3 regions of the Streptomyces sp. NPDC002643 genome follow, and region 2 is predicted to be linked to each of the others. Evidence: riboswitches for the same ligand, from Rfam matches in the RefSeq annotation. Region 2 holds a riboswitch; each other region holds the start of a gene.

Region 1 (3,569 bases), on a different contig from region 2:
GGCGAGGGCGTCGATCATCGCCTCGGCGCGCTCGCCGATGCCACGCTTGGGGACGTTGAGGATACGGCGCAGCGGAACCGAGTCCTCCGGGTTGGCGAGGACCCGCAGATACGCCAGGACGTCCCGGACCTCCTTGCGCTCGTAGAAGCGGACGCCGCCGACGACCTTGTAGGGCAGGCCGACGCGGATGAAGACCTCTTCGAAGACTCGGGACTGGGCGTTCGTCCGGTAGAAGACGGCGACGTCGCCCGCCTTGGCCTCGCGCGCGTCGGTCAGTCGGTCTATCTCGTCGGCGACGAACTGCGCCTCGTCGTGCTCGGTGTCGGCGACATAGCCGGTGATCCGGGCGCCGGCACCGGCGTTGGTCCACAGGTTCTTCGGGCGGCGGGACTCGTTGCGCTCGATGACCGCGTTGGCGGCGGAGAGGATCGTCTGCGTGGAGCGGTAGTTCTGCTCCAGCAGGATCGTCGTCGCGTCCGGGTAGTCCTCCTCGAACTGGAGGATGTTGCGGATGGTCGCGCCGCGGAAGGCGTAGATCGACTGGTCGGCGTCACCCACGACGCACAGCTCGGCGGGCGGTACGTCCCACTCGCTGGGCGGGACGTCCACGGGGTGCTCGGAGGTGCCGACCAGCTCCCTGACCAGGGCGTACTGGGCGTGGTTGGTGTCCTGGTACTCATCGACGAGGACATGGCGGAAGCGGCGGCGGTAGTGCTCGGCGACGTCCGGGAAGGCGCGGAGCAGATTGACCGTCGTCATGATCAGGTCGTCGAAGTCGAGGGCGTTCGCCTCGCGCAGCCGTGACTGGTACATGGCGTAGGCCTGGGCGAGGGTCTTCTCGAAGCCGTCAGCTGCCTGGGCGGCGAAGTCCTCCTCATCGATCAGCTCGTTCTTGAGGTTGCTGATCTTGGCGCTGAAGGACTTGGGCGGGAAGCGCTTGGGGTCGAGGTCCAGGTCACGGCAGACCAGGGCCATGAGGCGTTTGCTGTCGGCGGCGTCGTAGATGGAGAAGGAGGAGGTGAAGCCGAGCTTCTTCGACTCGCGCCGGAGGATGCGAACGCACGCGCTGTGGAAGGTCATCACCCACATCGCGTTGGCGCGCGGGCCGACGAGCTGCTCGACACGCTCCTTCATCTCGCCCGCGGCCTTGTTGGTGAAGGTGATCGCGAGGATCTGGCCGGGGTGGACGTTCCGCTCGGCGAGGAGGTGGGCGATGCGGTGGGTGAGTACACGGGTCTTGCCGGAGCCGGCGCCGGCGACGATGAGCAGGGGGGTGCCGGCGTGGACGACGGCCGCACGCTGGTTGTCGTTCAGCCCTTCCAGCAGCGCCGCCGCGTCGATCGCCGGGCGCGGGGCACCGCTTCTGTAGTACTCGTCCCGGTCCGGCGGCACGTCGAACTTCCCGCCGAACAGATCGTCCGGAACCGGCTCCGGTACGTGATCGTCCTCGGGCGGTGGCGGGGGTTCCTCCTCATGCCCGCGAGGGGTCTGGAGGTCCGCCAGGAAGCTGTCGTCAAAGAGGCTGCTCATCGCTCTCCGAGTCTAGGCGCCCCCACCGACAGCGCGGGGCCGCCCCGGGAAGACTGTGGATATCCGTCCGGGAGGACTTGGCATCCATACCGGATGCCCTCGGGGCCCGCGCCGGATGCCCTTCGGACCCATCGGCTCCCGCGCAGCACCCACCACTCAGCGCACACATGTCACAACGGTGAGCGATCGAACGTACCACCTATCGCGCCTCCGAGGTCAAGGTCACGAAAACGTATCGGGCATATCGAACATCAACCTTCACACGGGCCACACGAGTTGGCTAGCGTTTTGGTGGGCCGCACGACCCAACCGGCGAACGTCGCCGGGCCGTACGGCCTCCGCCGAGTCCGGTGCGCCTCCCGTGGCAGCCGGAGCCGGGGACCCACCGACCTCTGGGGTGAATCGACCCGACCGCCGCCCGCGGCGAGGGTCGTAGGGCAAACCTTCCGAAGCTTGCGCCCGAACCCGACAGCTAACTCGGTAGGCGGATTACGGAAGGAGTCGCCGCACCATGGCGCACCGCAAGCCGCGTCCGGCCGGCCGAACGCGCGCGGGCATACGCACCCCCGCTCTCGCCACGGCCGCGCTCACGTCCGTGGCCCTGCTCTCCCAGACCGCTCAGGCCGCCCCCTCGACCGACGACAAGCCGAGTCTTGAGGAGGTGGAGAAGAAGGTAGACGACCTCTACCGCCAGGCGGGCACGGCGACCGAGAACTACAACGCGGCCAAGGAACGGACGGCCAAGCAGAAGAAGAAGGTCGACACCCTCCTCGACGACGTCGCCAAGCGCACGGACAAGCTCAACGAGGCGCGGGAGGAACTGGGTTCGATCGCGGCGGCCCAGTACCGCACGGGCGCCTCCGCCCCCGACGCGGCGTCGCTGCTCCTCGCGGACGATCCGCAGGAGTTCTTCGACCAGAACCAGCTGATGGGCCGATTGTCGGACCGTCAGCAGGAGGCGGTCGACGAGTACACCGCCCAGCAGGCCGAGACGGCGAAGCAGCGCCAGAAGGCGACCGACAGTCTCGAACAGCTCACCGAGTCACAGAACTCGCTCAAGGCCAGCAAGGCGAAGGTCCAGGCGAAGCTCAGCGCGGCGCGGGAGTTGCTGTCGCAACTGACCGCGGAGGAGAAGGCCCGGCTCGCGGCGATCGAACAGCGCGAGCAGGAGGAGGCCGACCGCAAGGCCGAGGAACTGGCCCGTCGGCAGCAGGCCGCCCAGGCGGCGGCCACGCAGGAGGCCCAGCCCGAGGCCTCCACGGGCACCGGCACGAGCGCGGACACCGGTACGAGTACGGGTACGGCGACCGAGACCGGCTCGAACACCGCCACCACGGCCGAGGACTCGACCTACGCCGCGAAGGCGGCGAAGGCCCTCACCTTCGCCCGCGCACAGATCGGCAAGCCATACGTCTGGGGCGCCACCGGCCCCGGCTCCTATGACTGCTCCGGCCTGACCCAGGCCGCCTGGAAGGCCGCCGGCGTCGACCTCCCCCGCACCACCTACGACCAGGTCAACGCCGGCACGACCGTCTCCCTCGCCTCGGCGCAACCCGGCGACCTGGTCTTCTTCTACGACAACATCGGCCACGTGGGCCTCTACATCGGCAACGGCATGATGATCCACGCCCCCAAGCCGGGCGCGTACGTCCGCGAGGAGTCGATCTTCTACGACGGGGAGAGCGCCATCCACAGCGTCGTGCGCCCCGCGTAGGGGGCGCGCGAGCCGGGACCCGGCAGCATCCGGGTCCCGGCTTTTCCCGCACCCGCCCCGTGTCGCCGCTGTCGCGCCCTTACTTTCGACGCCGCGCCCCAGCAGTTCGGCTGCCGCGCCCTGCGCTCTCACCGTCACACCCCGGCCCTTCGTCGGCCTGTCCGGGCCTTTCCTCGTCCTGCCCCGGCCTTGGTCGGTGCGGCTCAGGTCCAGAGCACCGCGATGAAGATGTTGGCGGTGGTCAGCAGGCCGACGAGGCCGAACAGGGGCTTCTCCACCGTCTCGTCGTCGCGTTTCACATAGACGAGGCCCAGGATCACGACCA
Region 2 (3,569 bases):
GGCGACGGTCACGATGTCGGGGCCCGGCACCGTGGAGCTCCAGCCCTGCGGCATCACCAAGGCGACTGGCCTGGCCCTCGCCGCCGACCATCTCGGACTGACGCCGGACCAGACCATCGCCTTCGGTGACATGCCCAACGACATCCCCATGTTCGACTGGGCCGCCCACGGGGTCGCCATGGCCAACGCCCACCCCGAACTCAAGGCCGTCGCCGACGAGGTGACCCTCTCCAACGAGGACGACGGCATCGCGGTGGTCCTGGAGCGGCTGTTCCCCTGAGCGCCGGGCTCAGGGGAACGGGGGCACAAGGGAACGGAGGTACAGGAGGCCGGAGGCCTAGTAGGCGCCGAACACGTTGTCGATCGAGCCGTACCTCGCGGCGGCGTAGTTGCACGCCGCCGTGATGTTCGCGACCGGGTCGAAGGGGTCGTACGCCGTGCCCGGCACGTGGTAGGCGGCGAACGTCGGGTCGATCACCTGGAGCAGGCCCTTCGAGGGCGTTCCCGCGGCGGCGTTGGAGTCCCAGTTGTTGATGGCCTGCGGGTTGCCGGACGACTCCCGCATGATGTTGCGGTAAATGCCGTCGTATGTTCCTGGAATTCCGTTTTGCGCCATGATGTCCAGCGCCTCGCGAATCCAGCCGTCGAGGTCGTTGGTGTAGGTCTTCACGGACGCCTGGGTGGCCTCGGCCGTGGAGCCGGAACCGGAACCGGAGCCGTTGCTCGCCGAGGCCGTGGACGCGGTCGACGCCGCCGACTTCTTCGGCTTCTTCGTGGCGTTCAGCTTCAGCTTCAGGCCCGGGTGGATCAGACGCGGGTCGCCGCCGATGGTCTTGCGGTTGTCCTGGTAGATCCGCTGCCAGCCGCCGCTGACCCCGTGCTTGCGCGCGATCGAGGAGAGCGTGTCGCCCGAGACGACCTTGTACGTCAGGGACTTGGGCTGGGCGACGGTCGGCGCCGCCGACTTCGGGGCGGCCTGTACGGAGGTCACCGCGGCCTGGGGCGGCGGGGCGGCGTGGGCGGTGGTGGCGGCCGTGAGCGGCAGGGCGAGCGCGACCCCGCCGGTGCCGGCGGCAATGACGCCACGGGTGAGCGGGTTGGTTCTGGCGCGACGGTGTTTGCCTCGTCCGGGCATGGCGGATTCCTCTCCGGCGCCTGCGAGGTGAGCTGTCGGGTTCGGGCGGGAGATGCCCGGCCGCGCGCGTCGTGTGTGACGTGCGTGGCTTCACCCCTAGCCGGTCCGTTGGGGGAAGAACGGACCGGCGGCTTACCTGGGTCCCCCGCTCCTGCCGCGCGTGGATGAGTGGTCGTGGTGGGGAGTCCGGTCGGCGGCAGGATTCGGCGGTCCGTCCGGACGGGGTGTGAACGTATGCGACAGCACATCTTGTGAACAAGCCCCGGCTTGTCGGGTTGGCGTAGTTGACCTTGAGTTCGGTGGGTATGGGGGGTGATGATGGGTGGAATGTGGAGTTCAACTTGCCTTTTGCAAATGGGGAGTCGAGGGATGAGGAGTGGGGCGGGGGTTCCGGGGTGGGTGACTCAACTCACGGGAGGAGTGGGGTGAATCGCTGGTATGCGGCAAATCGGTCAACTCGGGTAGGGCGATGCGCGACGGGGTGGGGTGCGAGTGGGTGCGCGACCGCGGGTCCGTCGTGGTCGCTCGCGCCCACGCGGCGGTGGCCGCATATCGATACGGCCCCGCGCCCCTTGAGGGCCGGGCGGCACCCGGTCCGCGCGGGTGAGCGGAACCCCGGCCGAGGCGGGGCCCCGGCCGCCGGGTGCCTGATGAGCGGGCCCGCACTACATCGCGCGGCCGAACGCCGTAGGCCCTCGGTGGTGATCGAAAGGTGACCGGATACGCTGACTCGGGTGATGGCAGCGACAGATCGACAAACTGTGTCATCGACCGTGAGAACCAGACCGACCGTGTGACCGTCAGTAGACGTCAGCAGACAGGAGAACCCTCGTGACCGTCGTCGAGCCGTTTGGGCTGAGCGCGCGGGACCAGGCTCTCGAAGCCGATGTCCAGGCCGGGCTGGTGGCCGTCGAAGAGGGTCTCCTTGAGGCCACCAAGAGCGAGGTTCCCTTCATCCAGGAGGCCGCCCAGCATCTGCTGCGGGCCGGCGGGAAGCGGTTCCGGCCGCTGCTGGTGATGCTCGCCGCACAGTTCGGTGACCCGTACGCGCCGGGGGTCGTGCCCTCGGCCGTGGTGGTCGAGCTGACGCATCTGGCCACGCTGTACCACGACGACGTGATGGACGAGGCCGAGGTACGGCGCGGGGTGCCCAGCGCCAACGCCCGCTGGGACAACTCCCTCGCCGTCCTCACCGGTGACTTCCTGTTCGCCCGCGCCTCCCACGTCCTCGCCGACCTCGGCCCCGAGGCCGTACGCGTCCAGGCCGAGGCCTTCGAGCGGCTGGTCACCGGGCAGATCCTGGAGACCGCCGGGCCGCGTGACGGACGCGATCCGATCGAGCACTACCTCGACGTCCTCGGCGGCAAGACCGGCTCGCTGGTCGCGGTCGCCGGGCGCTTCGGCGCGATGATGTCCGGCGCCGACGAGACCGTCGTCGACATCCTCACCCAGTACGGGGAGCGGCTCGGCGTCGCCTTCCAGCTCGCCGACGACGTCCTCGACATCGCCTCCGACTCCCACGAGTCCGGCAAGACGCCGGGTACGGATCTCCGCGAGGGGGTGCCGACCATGCCGGTGCTGCGGCTGCGGGAGCAGGCGGGGCGGACGGGGCTGCCGGAGGACATCGAGCTGTGCGAGCTGCTCGCCTCCGACCTGACCGACGACGCGCGGCACGCCGAGGCCCTGGCCCGGCTGCGCGAGCACCCCGCCCTGGAGCAGGCCCGCCGGGACACCGTCCGGTACGCCGAGGAGGCACGGGCCGTACTGACGCCGCTGCCGGAGTGCGGGGCGAAGGCGGCGCTGGTCGAGCTGTGCGACGCGGTGGTGCACCGGGCTGGTTAGGCACCCGGGGGTGCCATGACCCAACCGGGGGCTGCGCCCCCAGGGCCCCCGGCATCGCCCTTCGGGCTCGTCCTCAATCGCCGGACGGGCTCGATTTATCAATGGCCGCGCCCGTCTTGCCGGTGCGCCTCGTTGGTGCGTCTTGTCGGTGAGTCTTGTCGGTGCGCCGCGCCGCGTCTCGTCTCGTCTTGTCGATGGGCCGCGCCGTTCGTCCAAGTGCCCTCCGGGACCCCTCTGGTCGCCCCCCGAACCCCTACGGGTCGGGTGGAGGTGTCGCCCCGTCATGTCATCCCGTAGCAGTACGCCGAGTTGGCTCCCGAGTCTGACGACTCTCACGGGCCGATTTGGTCAGATGGGTATCACCACTCCTCACCGATTCGGGTGAGAATGGCGGCTCAAGGGGAGGCCGCCGCCGACGACGGAGGTAAGGCACACATGGCACCGTACGAAACCGACGACAGCGCCCGCGACGCGGCTGTGCTCGCGGCCGAGGCCGAGGAGGCGCGTTCGGCGCGGCGGCGCAAGGCGGCGCGGTACGTCGTCCCGGTCACCGTGGTGGGCCTGGCGGCGGCGACCATCGGGCTGGTCCCGG
Region 3 (3,569 bases), on a different contig from region 2:
CCTGGCCCAGTCTGACCAGACCGCGCAGGACCTTGAGGTGGGCCTCCGTGCGGCGCTGGGCGGCGCGGGCGGCGCCCAGCGGCTCCAGCAGCATGCGCATCTCCAGCAGGTCGGCGGCCTCCTGCTCGGTCGGCTCGGCGACGCACGCGCCCGCGTGTCTGCGGGTGACGACGAAGCCCTCGGCCTCCAGCGTGCGCAGCGCCTCGCGCACGGGGACGCGGCTGACGCCGTAACGGCGCGCGAGCAGTTCCTCGGTGAGCCGGCTTCCGCGCTCGTAGACACCCGCGACGATGTCATCACGGATCGCCGTGCATACCGAGTGCGCCGGAATACGCATGACCGACCTCCGCCTTAATCCCCGTGAAACGTCGTTGAATGACGTGTGTTCAGGCGACTCTATTGCAGCGGGACGGAATTTCCGATGGCGGACCGGAATCCATGGATATTTTTTGGACAGGACGTTCATCACAACGGACGGGCTGCGTCACGACGCGGAAAGCCCCGGCTCGGGTGAGCCGGGGCTTCGCGATGTCCGGGGACGGCCGGGCGGGCGGCCGTGGCACTCAGGAGCGTGCGCGTCAGACGTTCACGCCGTGCGAGCGCAGGTAGGCGACGGGGTCGATGTCCGAGCCGTACTCGGCCGTCATGCGGGCCTCGAAGTGCAGATGCGCGCCGGTGACGTTGCCGGTCGCGCCGGAGAGGCCGATCTGCTGGCCGGGGGTGACGGTCTGGCCGACGGAGACCGCGATGGACGACAGATGGCCGTACTGGGTGTACGTGCCGTCGTTCATCTTGATCACGATGTTGTTGCCGTAGGCGCCGCCCCAGCCGGCCTCGACGACGGTGCCGGAGCCGACCGCCTGGACGACCGTGCCGGAGGAGGCGTGGAAGTCGACGCCGGTGTGGCTGCCGGAGGACCAGACGGCGCCGCCGGCCTTGTAGCCGGTGGAGATGTAGGAGCCGCTGATGGGGGCGACGAAGGCGTTGAGGCGCTCACGCTCGGCGGCGCGGGCGGCGCGCGCCTTGATCTCCTCGCGCTCCTTGGCGGCGGCACGTTCCTGCTCGGCCTTCTCGGCGGCGGCCTTGCGGGCCTCCTCCTGCGCCTTCTTCTTGGCGGCGGCCACCTCGGCGGCCTGCTGCTGGGCGGCGGCCTGCGCGTCGACCTGGTCGGCGACCGTGTCACCGAGCTCGATGACCTTGTTGAGCCCCGTCTGCTCGGGGGCGGGCTCCGCGGCGAACGCCGGGACGGAGGCCACGGTGCCGATGACACCGGTGGTGGTGAGAGCGGCCACGCCCACGGTCCTCGTGGTCGTGCGCTGCGCACCGCGCTGTCGGCGGTGTTTTCCCGGGGGGCGGGTGAACGCCATGGAGTGGCTGGTCCTTTCCTTCCCTCTCGCCTACCGGGTTAGCTGACGGGTTCGGAGCAGGAAGGTCTCCTACGGGGACCCCTCACCACCTCGTTCAGCGGTGCGAAGGGCCACCGATTCACCCCAGGGACGGTTGGGTCCCCGGCTCCCCTGGCTCGCGCCGTACGGGGACTCGGCGATGACTGCCCGGTGCCGCGGATGCGACGTACTGCTGACGAACAGCCGGACCGACGCTAAGTGGGCCGTCTTCGAAATAACAAACGGATCACAGGATTTGTTGCGTACGCCACAGGTCAGACCCGCAACCTCCGCCATCAATAGGGACAAACGCGGGCCCTGGTGACTCTTCCGTCACCAGGGCCCCAGGAGTATGCGTACTTCTGTCCGACTTCTACTCGGCGGGCACGACGGTGACTTCGCCGATGCCGAGGGCCCGGACCGGCTCCTCGATCTCGGCCGCGTCACCGACGAGCACGGTCACCAGACGGTCGCCCGGGAAGGCGTTCACGACGGCCGCGGTGGCCTCCACCGTGCCCGTGGCGGCCAACTGCTGGTATAGCGTGGCCTGGTAGTCGTCCGGCAGGAACTGCTCGACCTGGTCGGCCAGTGTGCTCGCCACGGCGGCGGCCGTCTCGAACTTGAGGGGGGCCACCCCGACGAGGTTCTGCACGGCGACATCGCGCTCGGCGTCGGTCAGCCCCTCGGCGGCGAGGGTGCGCAGCACCGTCCACAGGTCGTCCAGTGCCGGGCCGGTGTTGGGCGTGTCGACGGAGCCGCTGATGGCGAGCATCGTGACACCGGACCCGTCGGGCGCGGAGCGCAGCACCTGGCCGAACGCGCGCACACCGTAGGTGTAGCCCTTCTCCTCGCGCAGGACACGGTCCAGACGGGAGGTGAGGGTGCCGCCGAGGCAGTAGGTGCCGAGCACCTGGGCGGGCCACACGCGCGCGTGGCGGTCGGCACCGACGCGGCCGATGAGCAGCTGCGTCTGGACCGAGCCGGGGCGGTCCACGATGACGACCCGACCGGTGTCGTCGGCGCTCACCATCGGTACGGCGCTGGGCTTGCCCGCGGAGCCGGTCCAGGCGCCCAGGGTGTCGCCGAGCAGTGCGTCGAGGTCGACCTCGGCGAGGTCGCCGACGACCACGGCGGTCGACGTGGCGGGGCGTACGTGCCGCTCGTAGAAGGCGCGTACGGCCGCGGAGTCGATGCCGGTGACGGTCTCCTCGGTGCCCTGGCGGGGACGCGACATACGGGAGTCGGCCGGGAACAGCTGCTTGGACAGCTCCTTCGCGGCGCGGCGGCCCGGGTTGGCGGTCTCGTGCGGGATCTCGTCGAGCCGGTTGGCCACCAGGCGTTCGATCTCGCTGTCCGCGAAGGCGGGGGCCCTGAGGGCGTCGGCGAGCAGTCCCAGGGCCTTCCCCAGCCGCGAGACGGGCACTTCGAGGGAGAGACGGACACCGGGGTGGTCGGCGTGCGAGTCGAGGGTGGCGCCGCAGCGCTCCAGCTCGGCGGCGAACTCCTCGGCGGAGTGCTTGTCGGTGCCCTCGGAGAAGGCCCTGGTCATGATGGTGGCGACGCCGTCGAGACCGGCCGGCTCGGCGGCCAGGGGGGCGTCGAGGAGGACCTCGACGGCGACGACCTGCTGGCCGGGGCGGTGGCAGCGCAGAACGGTCAGGCCGTTGTCCAGGGTGCCGCGCTCGGGCGCCGGGAACGCCCAGGGCTTGGCCTCGCCCGCGCGGGGCTGGGGGTGGAAGTCCATGGTCGCGAGCTCGGTCACTTCGCCGACTCCTCGTTCTCGTCGGTGGTTTCGGCGGCTTCGGATGCCTGGGCGTCGGCCTCGGCGGCTCCCGCCTCGGTGGCCTCCGTCTCGTCCGCCTGGTCCGCGTCGTCGTCCTCACCGGCGACGGGCTCGTAGACGAGCACCGCGCGGTTGTCGGGCCGCAGCCGGGCCTTGGCGATCTCCTGGACCTCTTCGGGGGTGACTTCGAGGACGCGGTCGACGGCGGTCAGGGCGAGCTTCGGGTCGCCGAACAGGACGGCGTAGCGGCACAGTTCGTCGGCGCGGCCCGCGACCGTGCCGAGCCGGTCCAGCCACTCGCGCTCCAACTGGGCCTGGGCGCGCTCCATCTCCTCGGCCGTGGGGCCCTCGGCGGCGAACCGGGCGAGCTCCTCGTCGACGGCGGCCTCGATGACGGGCAC

The links. A riboswitch is a leader RNA that binds a small molecule or an ion and turns the genes downstream of it on or off. The one in region 2 is predicted to bind cyclic di-AMP.
Region 1: it holds a riboswitch for cyclic di-AMP, as region 2 does, so the genes downstream of both, ACWD4G_RS25590 (NlpC/P60 family protein) here and ACWD4G_RS22560 (transglycosylase SLT domain-containing protein) in region 2, are expected to answer to the same signal.
Region 3: it holds a riboswitch for cyclic di-AMP, as region 2 does, so the genes downstream of both, ACWD4G_RS31565 (M23 family metallopeptidase) here and ACWD4G_RS22560 (transglycosylase SLT domain-containing protein) in region 2, are expected to answer to the same signal.

What each region holds. Positions count from the first base shown of each region.
Region 1 is NZ_JBSFVY010000017.1:90,407-93,975, reverse strand. It holds gene ACWD4G_RS25595 (ATP-dependent DNA helicase) at 1-1,530, opposite strand, end outside; cyclic di-AMP (ydaO/yuaA leader) riboswitch at 1,860-2,032, shown strand; gene ACWD4G_RS25590 (NlpC/P60 family protein) at 2,042-3,244, shown strand; gene ACWD4G_RS25585 (hypothetical protein) at 3,448-3,569, opposite strand, start outside.
Region 2 is NZ_JBSFVY010000014.1:171,007-174,575, forward strand. It holds gene ACWD4G_RS22555 (HAD family hydrolase) at 1-280, shown strand, start outside; gene ACWD4G_RS22560 (transglycosylase SLT domain-containing protein) at 338-1,135, opposite strand; cyclic di-AMP (ydaO/yuaA leader) riboswitch at 1,140-1,316, opposite strand; gene ACWD4G_RS22565 (polyprenyl synthetase family protein) at 1,967-2,977, shown strand; gene ACWD4G_RS22570 (LolA family protein) at 3,413-3,569, shown strand, end outside.
Region 3 is NZ_JBSFVY010000024.1:125,618-129,186, reverse strand. It holds gene ACWD4G_RS31570 (GntR family transcriptional regulator) at 1-337, opposite strand, end outside; gene ACWD4G_RS31565 (M23 family metallopeptidase) at 579-1,367, opposite strand; cyclic di-AMP (ydaO/yuaA leader) riboswitch at 1,380-1,555, opposite strand; gene ACWD4G_RS31560 (M16 family metallopeptidase) at 1,759-3,147, opposite strand; gene ACWD4G_RS31555 (M16 family metallopeptidase) at 3,144-3,569, opposite strand, start outside.